2 regions of the Thermoanaerobacterium calidifontis genome follow, and region 1 is predicted to be linked to the other one. Evidence: a T-box and tRNA genes for the amino acid it is inferred to sense, from the RefSeq annotation. Region 1 holds a T-box; the other holds one or more tRNA genes.
What was found. A T-box is a leader RNA that pairs with one kind of tRNA and senses whether it is charged. The one in region 1 lies ahead of ileS (isoleucine--tRNA ligase), so its partner is inferred to be a tRNA-Ile.

Region 2: it has a tRNA-Ile gene. The T-box ahead of ileS (isoleucine--tRNA ligase) is inferred to sense a tRNA for this amino acid. The anticodon was not compared.

Annotation. Positions count from the first base shown of each region.
Region 1 covers NZ_AP042436.1:1,131,221-1,143,184, reverse strand. The annotation lists gene ileS (isoleucine--tRNA ligase) at 1-2,584, opposite strand, end outside; T-box leader at 2,640-2,849, opposite strand; gene ACZ42G_RS05695 (TM1266 family iron-only hydrogenase system putative regulator) at 2,897-3,142, opposite strand; gene ACZ42G_RS05690 (DivIVA domain-containing protein) at 3,132-3,620, opposite strand; gene ACZ42G_RS05685 (YlmH family RNA-binding protein) at 3,648-4,391, opposite strand; gene ACZ42G_RS05680 (YggT family protein) at 4,404-4,694, opposite strand; gene ACZ42G_RS05675 (cell division protein SepF) at 4,710-5,120, opposite strand; gene ACZ42G_RS05670 (YggS family pyridoxal phosphate-dependent enzyme) at 5,121-5,822, opposite strand; gene ACZ42G_RS05665 (biotin/lipoyl attachment domain-containing protein) at 5,834-7,018, opposite strand; gene ACZ42G_RS05660 (Gfo/Idh/MocA family protein) at 7,102-8,028, opposite strand; gene ACZ42G_RS05655 (glutamine synthetase III family protein) at 8,327-10,429, shown strand; tRNA gene ACZ42G_RS05650 (tRNA-Ala) at 10,544-10,616, opposite strand; RNA gene ssrA (transfer-messenger RNA) at 10,626-10,975, opposite strand; gene smpB (SsrA-binding protein SmpB) at 10,981-11,448, opposite strand; gene rnr (ribonuclease R) at 11,536-11,964, opposite strand, start outside.
Region 2 covers NZ_AP042436.1:1,970,742-1,977,860, reverse strand. The annotation lists gene dnaG (DNA primase) at 100-1,896, shown strand; gene rpoD (RNA polymerase sigma factor RpoD) at 1,991-3,001, shown strand; tRNA gene ACZ42G_RS10320 (tRNA-Asn) at 3,047-3,121, shown strand; tRNA gene ACZ42G_RS10315 (tRNA-Ile) at 3,128-3,203, shown strand; gene ACZ42G_RS10310 (tRNA (adenine(22)-N(1))-methyltransferase) at 3,259-3,969, shown strand; gene ACZ42G_RS10305 (Nif3-like dinuclear metal center hexameric protein) at 3,932-5,047, shown strand; RNA gene rnpB (RNase P RNA component class A) at 5,111-5,488, shown strand; gene mnmA (tRNA 2-thiouridine(34) synthase MnmA) at 5,565-6,674, shown strand; gene deoD (purine-nucleoside phosphorylase) at 6,744-7,119, shown strand, end outside.

The sequences.
Region 1 (11,964 bases):
AGACTGTATTAAAATCTTCTTCAAACTGATTCAAAAATTCGTACAGCTCTTTCGACGCATAAATATCGACTTGAGCTTCCAAAGAATGGCCTATTTCCTTGTTTGATCTGGATATCTCCAATGCCTTAGATACATCTTTTCTTATGTCAAAAAGTTTATTCCAGTTTTCAATTATCTGCTTATTGTCGTAGATATCATTAGGCTCTGGCCAATCAGCCAACTGAACGCTCTCGAAATCATTTTTTGCATCGTGCTGCATATAGCTCCATATTTCGTCTGCTGTAAATGTCAGCACCGGTGCTATGATTCTTACAAAACCATTCAATATAATATATAGAGTAGTTTGAGCTGCTTTCCTTTCTTTTGATGTGGCTGGGAAAGTATATAGCCTGTCTTTCAATATGTCAAGGTACAGATTGCTCATATCTACAATGCAGAAGGTATGAACAAGATGCAAGAACTCATAAAATTTATATTTGTCAAAAGCTTCGGTTACATCCTTCACAAGCTCATTGTATTTGTACAAAGCCCATTTATCTATATCTAACAATTCATCATATGGCAACAAATCTTTATCAGCATCAAAATCGTAAAGGTTGCTTAATAAAAACTTTGCTGTGTTTCTGATTTTTCTGTATGACTCAGTCATCTGCTTTAAAATTTCTTTTGATATCCTCATGTCTGAAGTGAAATCTGCAGAAACAGCCCACAACCTCAATATGTCAGCACCATACTCTTTTACAACATCGGCTGGATCGATTCCATTTCCAAGGGATTTAGACATTTTTCGCCCTTCACCATCTACAACAAAACCATGTGTCAATACATTTTTATACGGAGCGATACCTTTTGTAGCGACAGATGTAAGAAGCGATGACTGGAACCATCCCCTGTGTTGGTCAGAACCTTCCAAGTACAAGTCTGCTGGCCATCTAAGTCCCTCAGTTGTCTCTAAAACCGCTACATGACTAGAACCAGAATCAAACCATACATCCATAATATCCGTTTCTTTTCTAAACTCTGTAGAACCACATTCACACCTTGTGCCTTGTGGCAGTATTTCTTCGGCCGATAGTTCATACCAAGCGTCAGAACCCTTTTCGGCAAACAACTTCTTTACCGCATTTATCGTATCATCGTTTATCAATTCTTTCCCACAATGTTTGCAGTAAAAAATAGGAATTGGAACACCCCATATCCTTTGCCTGGATATGCACCAATCGTGCCTATCTCTAACCATGTTTGTAATCCTATCTTCGCCCCACTCAGGAATCCAATTTACTTCTTTTATCGCATCAAGCGCTTCATTTCTAAAGCCATCTACAGATGCAAACCACTGTTCTGTGGCGCGGAATATAACAGGATTTTTGCATCTCCAGCAATGAGGATACGAGTGCGTGAAAGTCTTTGAAGCCAATAGCGCATTAGCTTTCTCAAGATCCTCTTTTATGACCTTATTTGCATCAGAGTAAAATAGTCCATTGTATTTTCCTGCTTTTTCAGTAAATCGACCTTTATCATCAACAGGATTCAAAACATCAAGTCCATATTTTTGACCAACTACAAAGTCCTCCTCACCATGTCCAGGTGCTGTGTGCACACATCCTGTACCTGCCTCTTGCGTTACATGATCGCCTAATATTATAAGCGATGTCCTGTCAAAAAGAGGATGCTTAGCCTTCATTCCTTCCAGTTCTGAGCCTTTAAAAGTAGCAATTATTTCACGGTTTGAAAGTCCTGTCTCTTTTTCAATGCTGTCAAGCATATCTTTTGCCATTATGTAAATTTCATTTCCGTACTTTGCTAAAGCATAATCAAAATCTGGATTCAAGCAAATTGCAAGATTAGCAGGGATTGTCCAAGTTGTTGTAGTCCATATTACAAAGTACAAATTGCTTAAATCATCAACAATGCCTTTAAATTTACCAAGGTCATCTACAACTCTGAATTTAACGTAGATCGAATCAGATTTTTCATCAGAATACTCTATTTCTGCTTCTGCCAATGCAGTCTCACAATCTGTACACCAATATACAGGCTTAAGTCCTTTATATATATATCCCTTCTTTGCCATCTCTCCAAATACTTCTATCTGCTTTGCCTCGTATTCTGGTTTCAGCGTCAAATATGGATTTTGCCAATCTCCTCTTACACCTAATCTAATAAATTGCGCTTTTTGCTTTTCGATTTGCGAAAAAGCAAAATCACGGCACACCCTTCTAAATTCTACTGGACCTACATCATTTCTCTTTATCCCTAACGTCTTAATCGCCTGCTGTTCTATTGGCAAGCCATGAGTATCCCAACCTGGCACATATGGTGATTCATATCCCCTCATGGTCTTATATTTAACCACCATGTCCTTCAAAACTTTGTTCATGGCAGTGCCAAGGTGTATATTGCCATTTGCGTATGGAGGACCATCATGAAGAATGAACTTTTCTTTGCCCTTGTTTTTATCTAATGATTTGTGGTATATGTCCATGTTCTCCCATTTCTTTAATATTTCTGGCTCTCTCATCGGCAAATTCGCCTTCATTGGAAAATCAGTCTTTGGCAGATTTAATGTTTTGTTGTAATCCATAAACATACCTCCTATTTCAAATTGCGTAATGCAGAAAAAATAAAAACCTCTCATCCAAAGGGACGAGAAGTCGCGGTACCACCCTAATTATTAAGGCTCAATGCCTTAATCACTCATGAGATAACGGGGTTTTCCCGGCTTAGCTTACTAAATTTCAGCCAGCAGCTTCGAGGTGATATATGACAAACTAACTTATTGGCTTTCACCCACCGCCAACTCTCTTAAAAGTTTTGTTTGCATAAATTGTCCTCTTCATCGCTTTTTTTCGCATTTTAAATAATTATACAATATGTAAAAAAAGACGTCAACATCTTACGTTGTAATGGCAGACCTTACTTTTACACCTTCAATGCTGCCAAGCTTGCCAGTTAAAGCACCGATGTCATCCGTCGTACCGTCGACAATCAGCGATATTATTGACACATTTCTTTCCTTATATGGAATACCCATTCTGCCCACTATGATATCGGCATACTCGCTTAAAATGTGATTAACTTTTTCAGACGCCAACTCTCTATTTTGGACTAAGATCCCGATTACAGCAAGTCTATTCCTCATCATTTCTCACATCGTTCTCATCATCAAAAAATTCTCTATCGTCTATAGACAATATAGCTTCAAGCTCTCCTTCAAGGAGTGTTTTGAATTTAGCCTTAAATACATTCAATTTTTTCCTTTGATTTTCAAGCTCTGCTCTAATTCTTACTACTTCTTGATTGGCTTTCTGCATTATTTTTTCTGCTTCTTGCTGTGCTTGCTGTATTATTAAATCAGCTTCTTTCTTGGCATTTAACTTTAAATCTTCAGCCGACTTTTGAGCGACCACCAGCGTATTATTTAGCGTTTTTTCTATATCAGTATAATTCTGCAACTTATCATTTAATATATTTACTCTGTCCTTTAGATCGGAGTTTTCTTTGTACAATAGTTCATAGTCTTCCATAACTTTGTCTAAAAACTCATCAACTTCATTTTCATTGTAGCCTCTAAATGAACGCTTAAACTCCTTATTGTGTATGTCCATAGGTGTTAACATGCCAATCCACTCCTTGTCATCTTATTGTTATTTGTATTTTAAAATATGAACATATACCCTGCCTTTTCTCGATGTACCTAAAATTTCTTGGAGCTTGATCCTTCCATAACCTCTTAAAGACATGATATCACCTTCTTTTACTTCAAATGAAGGCGATATATTTGTCTCCCAATTCACTTCAGTAAGTCCAGCTTTTATCAATTCCGAAGCCTTTGTCCTGGATATTTTAAATCCCGACGCGATTATACTATCAAGCCTTACAGATGCAACAGTTGTTTTAATGTCCTCGTACTCTATTACAGGCTCTATAACCTCATCTAAGTCAATTGAACTAACAATAACCTTCTCTCGACCTATCTTTTTCAAATTCATCAAAACATAATCAGCTATGTCACTATGCACTATTACATCGCAGATTTCTTGTCTTTTAATTATATCACCAATTTTTTCTCTTTTTATACCTAGACCTAACAGTGAACCTAATACATCTCTATGTGACAACTTTGTCAAGTCACCATCTATCCTTATCCCCTTTATTACATCAAAATGTTCACCATCGGAAATCGTAAGATACAACGGATATATACAGGCTATTTTTCTCTCAGCCTCTTTAAATCCACCATCAAATCTACAATCTATATCGTCATATTTGTCAATCAACTTTAGCAGTATCTTCTGATCTCTCATGCTTAGAAAATCTGTAAATCTATCATGCCTATTTTTCTGTACCCAATTTATCATATCATTAAGTCTTGCAATGCTGTATTCCATTCCTTCACCCTTTTATATTAATGAAATTAAGCTTATTAATATTGGTCTTATCACATATTGGATAGCCAACATAGCAAGGATAGGCGAAAAATCTATCATCATATTTCTTCCAATAGATGACTTAAATTGCAACCTCCTAAAAGGATCCAAAATAGGCTCCGTAACGATGATGACAAATCGCGATATGGGGTTTCCCATATTCTCCATTCTCAAAAGAGATAATACCACCCTTATTACAATAAGCCAATTTACAATCTCAAAAAAGTAGTTTAATGTTAAGATCAAAGCATAGTTTGTCGTCAAATCATACCCTCCTCATTACTTTAAATTGAACATTGAATCGACTTCATCTTGTATATCACCAGCAATATCAAAATTGTCCGGCACAATTAAAAATATGCTATTAGCAATTTTCTTAATTTCTCCATTTAACGCAAAAACAGCACCACTTAAAAAGTCTATAAGCCTCTGAGCATCATTTCTTTCCATATTTTGAAGATCAATAATTATAGGCTTTTTATTTTTTATGTTTTCAAGTATTGTCTGCGCCTGTTCAAAACTATCTGGCTTTAAAATAATAACTTTTATCTGCGATTGTGTATGTATATTCACTATTTTTGGCTTTTGGCTAAATGGCAATTCGTTTTCAACTTTTTCAGTGTTCCCTTCGTCTTCCTGCTCATCAAATCCAAAAAAATTCATAAGCTTTTCAATCACTTTTACAGCCATTTATTTTACCTCCATATCATATAATCTTTTCCCAAAAATTCCTGTACCTATACGTATGATGTTGGCACCTTCTTCAATGGCAACAGTGTAGTCATTCGTCATACCCATAGACAAATACTTAAAGTCTAAATTTTTTTGATTTAAAGATTTAGCATTATCAAATAACTGTTTCATTTTTCTAAAATAAGGCCTTACATCTTCAGCATCTACATACGGCGCCACCGTCATCAGACCTTTTATTTTCAAGTTGCTAAAACCTTCAAGCTCCTTTATGAATTCCAACAAGCTTGACGGTTCAATTCCATACTTTGATTCTTCTGAACCTACATTTACCTCAATCAAACAGTCCATAATCCTATTGCATTTTTTGGCTCTTTTATCTATTTCTTCTGCAAGGCGCACACTGTCAAGCGAATGAATCATCTTCACTTTATCTATTATGTATTTTACCTTATTTGTCTGAAGATGACCTATAAAGTGGAACTGAACCTTATCCATCAATGTCGGATATTTGTCCACTAACTCTTGTACTTTATTTTCTCCAATATCCGTAATACCGTATTTTATTGCTTCTTCTATTCTTGAGACATCGACGGTTTTAGTCACTGCCACAATTAATATATCGTCAGGATTTCTATTAACTTTTAATGCATGCTTCTTGACATTTTCTTTTACTTTATCAATATTATAACATATATCCATAATAATCCCTCTTACTTCTTTAAATAGTCTTTACCATATACTAATATTTCGTCATACATTTTTAAATTTCCATCTGGACTTTCTACAACGGCACTTTCTGAATTTTGCACTTTTACGTCGACTTCTTCAAAGACAGGAATACCGTTATTTAATTTATAAACACCATATTTTCCATCAACTTTTACGATAGCCGTATTTGGCACAATAAAACCTTCATAGTTATTTACTGTTATATCGACTTTAACTTTCCTTCTTTTAAAAAAATCATTATAAACATCATTCATCTTTATCACTGCACCAAATAAATTGTCGGATATCGAATATATTTTCATTATGTGTCCGTCTAAAAACTGACTATCGTTGTTATCTATTTCTACTTTTACATTGTTTCCTTCTTTTAATTTTTGGCTCTGACTTTTGTCCAATACAGACAATACATACCAATCGTAATTGTCCATTAATTTTAATATCGGTTCACCTTGCTTTACTTCACCTTTTACCTCTGCTGGCTCTTTTTGTACTGCATTTATATCATTTAATGTGATGTTAAACAATTTGTTTACATTAAACACATCTTCATACCCATCAAAATAATCGCTTACGACTCCAGCTTCAGGCGAATATACCTTGTACAAGCCATTAGAAACAATGCTTTCTAATTGTTTTTTTTGACTATAAAGATCATCTAAATTTCTAATCGACGAAGGACCATTTTTGATTATCTGCTCTTTTTTGCTGGTCAAATCATCTATTTTTTTGCTTAAACTGCTTAAAACGCTCTTGTCTTTTGCCTGCTGATATTCTTTATTTAATTCATCTATCTGAGCGTTTATGTTTTCTATGTCTTTAGCATAGATACCCAAACTTTTATCATCCTTAATGCTCTGAATCTTTTCATCTATAGAATTTAGTTCATTCAATTTCGACTTATCAAAGTTTGGCGATACGACTTCAGCTATTTCCTTGCCTTTTGGCACTCTTGTCCCATTTTTTACTAAAATGTTAACTTCTCCATTAATCGGAGAATTTATGACCATTGCATCAACCACTATGTAACCGTAAGTATCTATTGATTCAGATAAGTTGCCTTGTTTAAGTGGTATTGTCTTATCTTTTCCACTTATAGTATTTACTGCAACTTTTCCTATGTAAAGTATGACTACAATCGCTATGATGATATTCAATATTCTCTTCATAAAACCACCTAAGATAATATTCTATAAAAAATCAATTTTTCCTCCTTTAAATTCACTCTTTTGCACTTATTTTATAAACTTTTTTATTTTATCTCTTTCACAATATCTTCAACTAATTGATGCGTCTTTAAAGAAAGCTTTATTTCATCATCATTTATTTCTTTAGAATTTATAGAACATAAAAAATTATTTACTGCACTTTCAAAACCTCTTATGTATGATACGCTGTCCCAAGAATGATGGCTATAAATAGATGCGGTTTCCCCATCAAACGTCTGCAATTTTTCGAGATTTTCAACTATTGCACTTTTTCCATAACCATGCAACTCCAGCACTTCTTCATCTATGCCGCTATTTCTATACATTACACCAATTGCAACTTTATCACACGAAGTAATTTCAATATCTATATATTTTAAGCTATTATTTTCCTTTATGGCTTTTACACGCGAAATATTTAGGCTTTCAACATCGCCAATTTGATGACACAGTGTATCAACCACATGTATAAAGTCATCGTAAAGGGTGAATTTGATATCACCCCCAACACCGCCGTTTCTATTTTTCTTCATTATGTACAACTCAGGTTTTCCATTTCCAAAATGCTCTGATGCCTTAATATAAAATGGTGCATATCTTCTATTAAAGCCAACAGTTAAAACAAGTGAATTGTTAAGTGCAATATTATAAAGTTTTTCAGTCTTTTTATAATCATCTGTCAAGGGTTTGTCTACATAAACATGGATATTATTTACAAGAAGTTTTTTCACAATCTCATAATGGCTATCAGTAGAAGTATGTACAAAAGCACAATCAGGCTTTAAAGCAATTGCTTCATCTATCGAAGTATATGTGCTAACTTTATAATTCTCCTTATACTTTAAAAGCTTTTTTTCATCTCTACCCACAATGCCAACTATTTCGAGCATATCTAAGTTAAATATGAATGGCAAATATGCCTTTTTGAATATATTGCCCGGTCCTACGATTATAGCTTTCAAATTCTTCATAACCTCACCTCTATAATTCATTTGCTTATTTTAGAAAATTTGTAAACATCGACATCTTTATGCATATTATATAACAAGTCAGGCATATAACCAAGAAAAGTACATGACTTTTAAAAAATGAAGGGCTTGCATTTGGATGAAATTTGTGATAATATTTAATTAATTATTTGTGAGAAAAATTAATAGTTAAAAATGAGACAAGGGCGTTTCATTAATATAGTTTGTGTGTATTAATGGCGTCCTTGTTTTGTTTATATTTTCCATTATTACCAAAAAAATAAATGAAAGGGGATTTTTTATGTCAGAAAATTCTTTGAAAAATATTTTTGGCGCCAATGTATTTAATGACGCAGTGATGAGAGAGCGTCTGCCAAAGCAAACATACAATGCTTTAAGAAAGACAATCGACGAAGGTTTGCCGCTTGACCCAAAAGTTGCCGACGTAGTAGCAAACGCGATGAAAGACTGGGCTATCGAAAAAGGAGCGACGCATTTTACACATTGGTTTCAACCATTGACAGGTATTACTGCAGAAAAACACGAATCTTTTATTTCTCCTACACCAGACGGTAAAGTCATCACAGAATTTTCAGGCAAAGAACTTATAAAAGGTGAGCCTGATGCATCGTCATTCCCTTCAGGTGGATTAAGGGCTACATTCGAAGCAAGAGGCTACACTGCATGGGATTGTACATCTCCTGCATTTGTCAAAGACAATGTCCTATACATCCCAACCGCATTTTGCTCATACACTGGCGAAGCACTAGACTTAAAGACACCTTTATTGCGCTCTATGGAAGCATTATCAAAAGAAGCATTAAGAGTTCTTAAGTTATTTGGAAATAACACTTCAAAAAGAGTCATAACAACTGTTGGTCCAGAGCAAGAGTATTTTTTGATAGACAAAAAATTGTATGAAAAACGCAAAGACTTAATATTAACAGGCAGAACATTATTTGGCGCAAAACCACCAAAAGGCCAAGAAATGGAAGACCATTATTTCGGCACCATCAGGGAAAGAGTTTTCGAATTTATGAAAGAACTTGATGAAGAGCTTTGGAAGTTAGGCATATCAGCTAAAACCGAGCACAACGAAGTCGCACCTGCTCAACATGAATTAGCGCCAATCTTCAATACGACAAACATAGCAACGGATCACAATCAGTTAACAATGGATATAATGAAAAAAGTGGCTTTGAGAAATGATTTAGTATGTTTATTGCACGAAAAACCATTCGCCGGTGTCAACGGATCTGGAAAGCACAACAACTGGTCTATGAGCACAGATGACGGTTTAAATTTATTAGATCCTGGAAAAACTCCACATGAAAATGCACAATTTTTGGTTTTCCTGTGTGCAGTTATCAAGGCAATCGATGAATACGCTGATTTATTAAGAGTATCATGTGCAACACCTGGAAATGACCACAGGCTTGGTGCAAATGAAGCTCCACCGGCAATAATCTCGATTTTCTTAGGCGATCAATTAACAGATATTTTAGAACAAATAGGCGAAACTGGTGGTGCTACAAACTCAAAGCAAGGTGGAGAATTAAAAATCGGCGTGACGACGCTTCCTACGCTTCACAAAGATTCCACCGACAGAAACAGAACATCCCCATTCGCATTTACCGGAAACAAATTCGAGTTTAGAATGGTAGGTTCTTCATCATCAGTAGCAACTGCAAACTACATCTTAAATACGATTGTAGCAGAAGTTTTATCAGAAATTGCAGATAGACTTGAAAAAGCTGATAATTTTGATGAAGAAGTTCAAAAAATATTAAAAGAGATCGTAATAAATCATAAAAGAGTAATCTTCAACGGAAATGGCTATTCAGAAGAATGGGTAAAAGAAGCTGAAAAGAGAGGACTTCCAAATATAGCTTCAACAGTCGATGCTATTCCTGCCCTTTTGAAAGATAAAAATGTGAAGGTCATGGAAAAACATGGCGTATTAAGCAAGGTAGAAATGGAATCTCGCTATGAAATAATGCTTGAAAACTACTCAAAGACTATAAACATAGAAGCGTTGACAATGCTTGATATGGCTAAAAAGCAGATTCTTCCGGCAGTCTTAAAATTCATTAAAAATGTTGCAGACTCTATAAACGCAGTCAAAGAAACTGGTTTAGACGCTTCAGTTGACGCACAAGCCGATTTATTGAAGGAAGTTTCTTCATTGACAGCCGAATTTAAGAAGAGAATCGATAATCTCGAAAGCGCCGTAAATAATGCATCAAATATTGAAGGAGATTCTTTTGCTGTAGCTAAATATTACAGAGATGAAGTATTCGCAAAAATGGGAGAGCTTAGAGAAATAGGCGACAAACTAGAAACATTAGTTGATGCTGATATTTGGCCACTTCCAACATACGCCGATATGCTTTTCTACGTATAATCATATATAAAAAACTATTGGGGGTAACCTCAATAGTTTTTTTAATGTTATCCATATTTAAATTACAGATCAATTAATATAATAAAAAGCCTCGGTTCTCAAGGCTTTTTTTAATGGAGATAAGGGGATTCGAACCCCTGGCCTCTACAATGCCATTGTAGCGCTCTCCCAACTGAGCTATATCCCCGAATATGTATGGTGGAGGTGCGGGGAGTCGAACCCCGGTCCGAAGGTGTCACAGTAAAAGCTTCTCCGAGCGCAGTCACTGTTTTGACATTCCCTCTGCAGCTCTCCCAGTGACAGGATAACTGCTTTGGTAGCTTCATAAAATCCGATTTATCTCAAAGCTTTGATAAATCAGTTCCCCACTAAATCGACGCCCAATCCTTTGATGTGGGAATCAAAGGTTGAACGGCTGCTTGTAATTAAGCAGCGTAAGCTAAATTATCGTTTGCGTTTATATTTAAGTCCACCGTTTTACGAGCAGATGGAACCTCGGCTCGCTACTTTTACCTCAACTACCCCCGTCGAAACCAGTACACCCCCGTATATCATATATGCTGACTTTCTTTAAAATGCCTTTCTATCTCCCTCTTAGCATCTCTTCTCGCCATATCTTCTCTTTTATCGTACAATTTTTTGCCTCTGGCAACTGCTAATTCCACCTTTACAAGCCCATGTTTAAGATAAACCCTTAAAGGAACCAATGTATAGCCTTTTTGAGTGACATAACCAGTCAATTTATTAATCTCTCTTCTATTAAGAAGCAATTTCCTCGTTCTAAGCGGATCTTTGTTAAAAATATTGCCTTTTTCATATGGGCTTATATGCATATTGTATAAGAAAACCTCATTGTTTTCTATACGAGCAAAACTGTCCTTCAAATTTACTTTACCCATGCGTACAGATTTGACTTCTGTACCAAAAAGCACAATCCCTGCTTCATAAACTTCATCTATAAAGTAGTCGTGACTGGCTTTTTTGTTTTGTGCAAGCACCTTTATATTTTCACTACTCATAAGAAAAACACCTTTTCTGTAAAATACATTGTTCCCTCACAGCACATGGGTCTGCGCTTAATTATTATAGCACATTAAATTCACATGTCAAGCACCTTCAACATCGCGGATTTCATCTGATGTAGCCAAGACAAAATCTATTTCCCTCCTGTCCACGTTAGCACCTACTACCTTTACGTACACAACATCACCTATAGAAAACTTTCTATTCGTTCTTTCGCCTATTAACGTATATGTTTCATCATCATAATGGTAATAGTCATCATCAAGAGTGTCAATATCGACTAATCCTTCTACTGTGTTATCTAACTCTACAAAGAAGCCATAATTTGTCACGTTGGCGATTATAGCTTTATATATATTCCCAATTCTTTCTTTCATGTATTCTACTTTCTTCAAATCTTCAATCTCTTTTTCCGCCGAATCAGCCGCTCTTTCCCTCTCTGAAGCTTTTAATGAAATGTCATTTAATATTTTGTTATAATGTTCCTGACGCTTCTCATTCAATTTACCATG
Region 2 (7,119 bases), 840 kb from region 1:
ATTTGTGTCGAATATATTAATTCCATGAAAATTTTATAATTGTTTTTAAAAAAGAGGATTTTCCTGTTTTTTGTCGAACTATTAATTAAGGTGGTGTTTATGTCTTATTCAAAAGACGTGATCGATAGAGTAATAGAAGAAAATGATATAGTAGATGTTGTTTCAAGCTATGTTTCGCTTAAAAAATCTGGCAGGGACTTTAAGGGATTGTGCCCGTTTCATCATGAGAAAACACCATCTTTCAATGTAAGCCAAGAGAAGCAGCTTTATCATTGTTTTGGTTGCCAAGCCAGCGGAAATGTCATTACCTTTGTAATGAATATTGAAAATGTAGGTTTTAAGGAGGCCGTTGAGTTCTTGGCAGATAGAGCTGGTATAGAGATTGAAGAAGAAAATTTGTCAGGTTTAGAGTATCAGAAAAAAAAGCTGAAAGATGAAATATATGAAGTAAATAGGTTAGCTGCTTTGTTTTACCATAGGTATCTTTATTCAAAATTTGGACAGGCTGCATTAAAATACCTCTACGATAGAGGCATTGACGATATTACGATAAAGAGATTTGGATTGGGGCTTTCTCCGTCAAGTGGACTTGAATTGCTTAAGTATTTAAAGCGCCGCAATTACAATATTGACGTACTTGTAAGGGCTGGTCTTGTTTCAAAAAGCAGCACTGGTTCATATTACGATAGATTTAAAAATCGAGTAATGTTTCCCATAATAGATGAGAAAAACAATGTGATAGGATTTGGCGGTAGAGTCATGGATGATGCAAAGCCAAAGTATTTAAACACCCCTGAGACGGTTGTTTTTAAAAAGGGAAAGACATTGTATGGGATTAATTACGCCAAAAAATCTAAAGAAGATATGTTTATTATCGTTGAAGGATATATGGATGCAATTGCATTGTACCAAAGTGGACTTGACAATGTCGTCGCATCATTGGGTACCGCGCTGACTTTAGAGCAAGGTAGGCTTATAAAAAAGTACAAAAACACTGTCGTCATTTCATACGACGCAGATGAGGCAGGCATTGAGGCCACAATGAGGGGTCTTAACCTTTTAGACGAACTGGACTTGAATGTAAATATATTGACAGTGCCTAATGGCAAGGACCCTGATGAATATGTGAGAAAAGAAGGTTTTGACGCATTTAAAAAGCTTCTTGAAAAGACAGATACATTGATAGAGTATAAGATAAAGAAGTACAAACAAGATTTGGATTTAGGAAAGCCATCAGACAGGATAAAGTACATCAAAAAGGTGTGCAAGGATCTTGCCACAGTTAAAGACGAAGTAAAGAGAGATGTGTATATCTCCATCGTATCAAAAGACGCTGAAATACCTGAAAACACTATTAGAGCAGAAATAGACCAGTTTGTCAAGGGTTTTTTGCAAAATAATAAAAAAATTAGGTATACAGTTGGCAATAATAGGCATAATATTAAATACAGTGAAGCAAAAAAGATACCGTCTCTTAAGTACTTGATTGCACTGCTTTTAATTGACAACAAGCTTTATAGCAGGGTAAAAGGGAAGCTTTCTGTAGATGACATCGAAGATGAACATTTAAAGGCAGTGATGTCGTATATTTTTGAAAGGCTTGAAGATGGTGGACATGTGGATGCAAAAGACCTAAGCTTTATGCTGGACAATGCTGATTTAAAAGACGAATTTAACGATATATTCAACGTTCTGTATAGCGAGAAAGTGGCAAGTGAGAAGATAGTGGATGACTGTGTAAAAGAGATAATAAAAGACGACATACGAAAAAAAATTGCAAGCATTAAACGTGAAATTGACGATTCATATAATGCAGGTGACGTCGAAAAGGAAAGAGAACTTTTGATACAATTACAGAAATATGAAAAGGAGATGCTGAGTTTAAAAAATGGCTGAGAAAAAGGTTGCCCAAAAGGAGGGGACACCCGTGAATAAAGAAAAAGTAAAAAATTCCATAAAAGAGCTTATTGATAAAGGCAAAAAAAATGGCATGCTGACGTACAATGAAATAATGAATTCCCTTGAAGATATTGATATGGATGCAGATCAGATAGAGAAAGTATATGATACATTCGAAAAGTTGGGTATAGAAATCGTGGGGGAAGAACCGCAGCAGGATGAATTAATTCCAGAGGAAGATCTGGATTTGGATCTGTCTATTCCTGAAGGGATAAATATTGACGATCCAGTAAGAATGTACTTAAAGGAAATAGGAAAAATACCTCTTTTATCTCCTGATGAAGAAATAGAGTTGGCAAAGAGGATAGAAAAAGGCGATGAGGAAGCTAAAAAAAGGCTTACGGAAGCAAATTTGAGGCTTGTTGTAAGCATTGCTAAAAGATATGTAGGCAGAGGTATGTTATTTCTCGATTTGATTCAAGAAGGAAATTTAGGCCTTTTAAAAGCTGTAGAAAAGTTTAACTACAGAAAGGGATTTAAGTTTAGCACATACGCTACATGGTGGATAAGACAGGCAATCACAAGGGCTATAGCCGATCAGGCCAGGACGATACGCATTCCTGTCCATATGGTAGAAACTATTAATAAGCTTATAAGGGTTTCAAGGCAACTTTTGCAAGAATTGGGACGTGACCCTCTACCGGAGGAGATCGCTAAAGAGATGGACATGTCAGTTGACAAGGTCAGAGAGATAATGAAGATTGCTCAGGAACCAGTATCGTTAGAGACTCCTATAGGCGAAGAAGAAGATAGCCATCTTGGCGATTTTATACCAGATGAAGATGCTCCAGCGCCTGCTGAAGCGGCGGCATTTACGATGCTTAAAGAGCAGCTTATAGACGTATTGGATACTTTGACGCCGAGGGAAGAAAAGGTGTTGAGGCTAAGATTTGGATTGGATGACGGCAGGGCAAGGACATTGGAGGAAGTAGGCAAAGAATTCAATGTCACAAGAGAGAGAATAAGACAGATAGAGGCAAAGGCATTGAGAAAATTGAGACATCCAAGCCGCAGCAAGAAATTAAAAGATTTTTTGGATTGACACTGCTTGACACCTGTTAAAAATGTAGTATAATAATAAATGTATTCCTCAGTAGCTCAATGGTGGAGCAACCGGCTGTTAACCGGTAGGCTGTAGGTTCGAGCCCTACCTGAGGAGCCATATTTAGGGCCTTTAGCTCAGTTGGTAGAGCGGTCGGCTCATAACCGATTGGTCCGGGGTTCGAGTCCCTGAAGGCCCACCATATAATTGATGAAAGGATAGGCATTTGATTTTACAAATGCTTTTTATTTTATAGTATGAAGCTGTCACAGAGATTAAATTCTATCGTCAAAATGATAAAACTTCATTCTAAAGTTGCTGATATAGGTACAGATCATGGATATATACCAGTTTACCTTTACTTAAATGGCATTTCAGACTACATAATCGCATCAGATGTGAAATCTGCTTCCCTCAATAAAGCAATTGATGTTATTAAAAAGTACAATCTGTCAGAAAATATAATTGTACGGCTTGGCGATGGATTAAGCGTTTTAAGGCCAAATGAAGTTGATACTGCTGTAATAGCCGGCATGGGTGGCATTTTGATTTCAGATATTTTAGAAAAAGACAAAAGCATCGCTTCAACTGTAGAGAGATTTATCTTGCAGCCTATGACGGCATCTGACCATCTTCGCAGGTACATCTATGAGAATGGGTATTTGATTGTTGACGAAGATTTAGTTTTTGAGAAAGGAAAGTTCTTCGAGATAATTGCTGTAGAACATGGCAAGGGAAATGTCCACGACGAAATTTTTTATGAAATAGGCGAAAAGCTCTTTCAAAAACGTCACCCATTGCTTAAAGATTATATATCATATAAGATAGGAAAGCTAAAAAAGATTTTTGATGAAGTATCGAAAAGCAATGAAAGTGATTTACTGAAAGAGGATATTTTAAATAAAATAAAAAAATATGAGGTGTTATTGTATGAGTCTGAAATGCCAGACAATAGCAGGAATGATTGACAAACTTGCACCGCACAAATGTGCTGAAGATTGGGATAATGTTGGACTTCTTGTGGGAAATCCCAGAAAAGATGTGTCGTCTGTCATGGTGGCTTTAGATGCTACAAGAGAAGTTGTATTAGAAGCCATATCAAAAAAAGTCGACATGATTGTAACGCATCACCCTGTAATATTTAAGCCACTTAAGAATTTGCGTGCTGATAATCCGTTAGGCGAAGTTTTGACGATGCTTATAAGAGAAGACATACCTGTGTATTCAGCGCATACCAACTTTGATGCTGCGAAAGGTGGAATGAACGATATTCTTTGCAACATACTGGGAATATACGACGAGGAGATTTTGCAAGTTACATATAAGGAAGGCTATAAGAAAATTGTAGTATATGTTCCGGTTGGATATGAGGAGATAGTAAAGACAGCCATGTGCAATGCAGGTGCAGGCTACATAGGAAATTACAGCGATTGTACGTTTCAAACGATGGGCATAGGAAGCTTTAAACCGTTAGAGGGAACGAATCCTTTTATAGGTGAGATAGGAAAAGTGGAAAATACTCAGGAGGTTAGAATAGAGACTATAGCGCCAGATAAATTGGTAAATAGGGTTATAAGCGCTATGTTAAAAGTTCATCCATACGAAGAGGTAGCTTATGACATATACCCAGTTGATACATTTTACGACGAATATGGAATCGGGAGAGTTGGTTTCATAAAAGACACTACATTAGGCAACCTTGCAAATGATGTAAAAGCAAAACTTGGATTAAAAAACATACGTGTCGTAGGTGATTTAAACAAGACAGTTAGAAAAGTGGCTGTGTGCGGTGGCAGTGGAGGAAGTCTTGTGTCCATTTCAGCTTTTAAAGGTGCCGATGTTTTGATAACAGGCGATGTTGGTTATCATGATGCAGTAGATGCAAGACATCTTGGACTGGCTGTAATAGATGCGGGTCATTTTGGCACAGAAAAGATTTCTGTAAATTTCATCGCTGAATACATAAGAGATGAAGCGCAAAAAATGGATGTAGACTTAAATGTCATTACCAGCGAGGTACAGGCTGATCCGTTTATATTCATGTAATAATTGCCATTTGACAAACTTATTTAATAGTGGTATCATTCTATATCTGGAGAGTAATACTTACGAGTAAGCCAGATGGTCGCGTACATTATGTACGAGGAAAGTCCGAGCTCCACAGGGCAAGGTGCCGGGTAATACCCGGTGGAGGTGACTCCAAGGAAAGTGCAACAGAGATATACCGCCTATCACTAATTCGTCAATAATAATGCTTTTATTAATAGCGGATTGGTGGTGGGTAAGGGTGGAAAGGCGAGGTAAGAGCTCACCAGCATCCAGGCGACTGGAATGCTCTGTAAACCCCACCTGGAGCAAGGTAGAATAGGAGGGAAATACAAGTGGCCCGCTTGACCCTCGGGTAAAACCGCTGGAGGTATCAGGCAACTGATATCGTAGATAGATGACCATCTAAAACAGAACTCGGCTTATAGACTTGCTCGTATTAAAAGGTAAAAACTCAATGTCATGTGGCATTGAGTTTTTTTAAATAATTTTTTTATGAGAGAGGTTGTAATTTTAAATGGCTTATGAGAATCGAAACGTAAAAGTTGTAGTGGGGATGTCTGGAGGAGTAGATTCCTCTGTGTCTGCACTGCTTCTTAAAGAACAGGGATACGATGTGATAGGCATATTTATGAAAAATTGGGATGAAGAAGACGACTCGGGGTACTGTACGGCAGCAGAGGATTATGAAGATGTTGTGAGGGTTTGCGATAAAATAGGTATTCCTTACTATTCGATAAACTTTACAAAAGAATATTGGGACAGAGTTTTTCAGTATTTCTTAAATGAATACAAAAGCGGTAGAACACCCAATCCAGACGTAATGTGCAACAAAGAGATAAAGTTTAAGGCTTTTTTGGAGTTTTCGATGAAAATTGGAGCAGATTATATTGCAACAGGCCACTATGCAAGGATAGAGCATACAGGTGGGCACTATAGGATGCTAAAAGGTGTAGACAAAAACAAAGATCAGACGTATTTTTTATGTGAGCTTGGGCAGAAGCAGTTGTCAAAGACGATGTTTCCAATAGGACACCTTGATAAATCGGAAGTGCGGGAGATAGCACGAAAGGCAGGTCTGAAGACGGCTGATAAAAAAGACAGTACAGGTATTTGCTTTATCGGAGAGAGGAAGTTTAAAGAATTTTTAAACCAGTTTTTGCCTGCGAAGCCGGGAGAAATAAGGGATCTGTCGGGGCGTGTATTGGGACGTCATGATGGGCTTATGTTTTACACATTAGGACAGAGAAGAGGCATCGGCATAGGTGGTGTAGGCACAGGAGAGCCTTGGTTTGTGGTTGACAAGGATGTTGAAAACAATATACTTTATGTTGCACAAGGCGAGAAAAATCCTGCATTGTATTCGTACGGCTTGTTTACGAAGGATGTAAATTGGATAGACGGAGACATAAGCTTTGATGAACTTAGGTGCAAAGCAAAATTCAGGTACAGGCAACCTGACCAAGACGTGATGGTCTTTAATAAAGATGATGGCTATTTAGTTGTGTTTGATAAACCGCAAAGAGCTGTTACACCAGGTCAATTTGTCGTCTTTTACGATGGTGAATACTGTCTTGGAGGCGGTGTGATAGAAACCGTATATAAAGATAAAAAAGCCTTGATATAGAAAGCGATTGAAGGTTTACATCATTTTTGATATTATATAATTGTAAAATATTAAAAGGAGATGGATAATTTGAGTATTCACATAGGTGCAAAAGATGGAGAAGTTGCAAGTACAGTATTATTGCCTGGAGATCCACTTAGGGCTAAGTACATTGCAGACAATTTTTTAACTGATGTAATTTGTTACAATGAAGTCCGCGGAATGTACGGATTTACTGGCAATTACAAAGGCAAAAGAGTATCTGTTCAGGGAACAGGGATGGGTATACCATCTATATCCATATATGTAAACGAGCTTATCCAAAGCTACAACGTAAAAAATCTCATAAGGATAGGTACATGCGGCTCTATGCAAGAAGATATAAACATAAGAGACGTAATATTGGCAATGGCGTCATCGACAGATTCTGCCATAAATAAGATCAGGTTTAATGGCATGGACTATG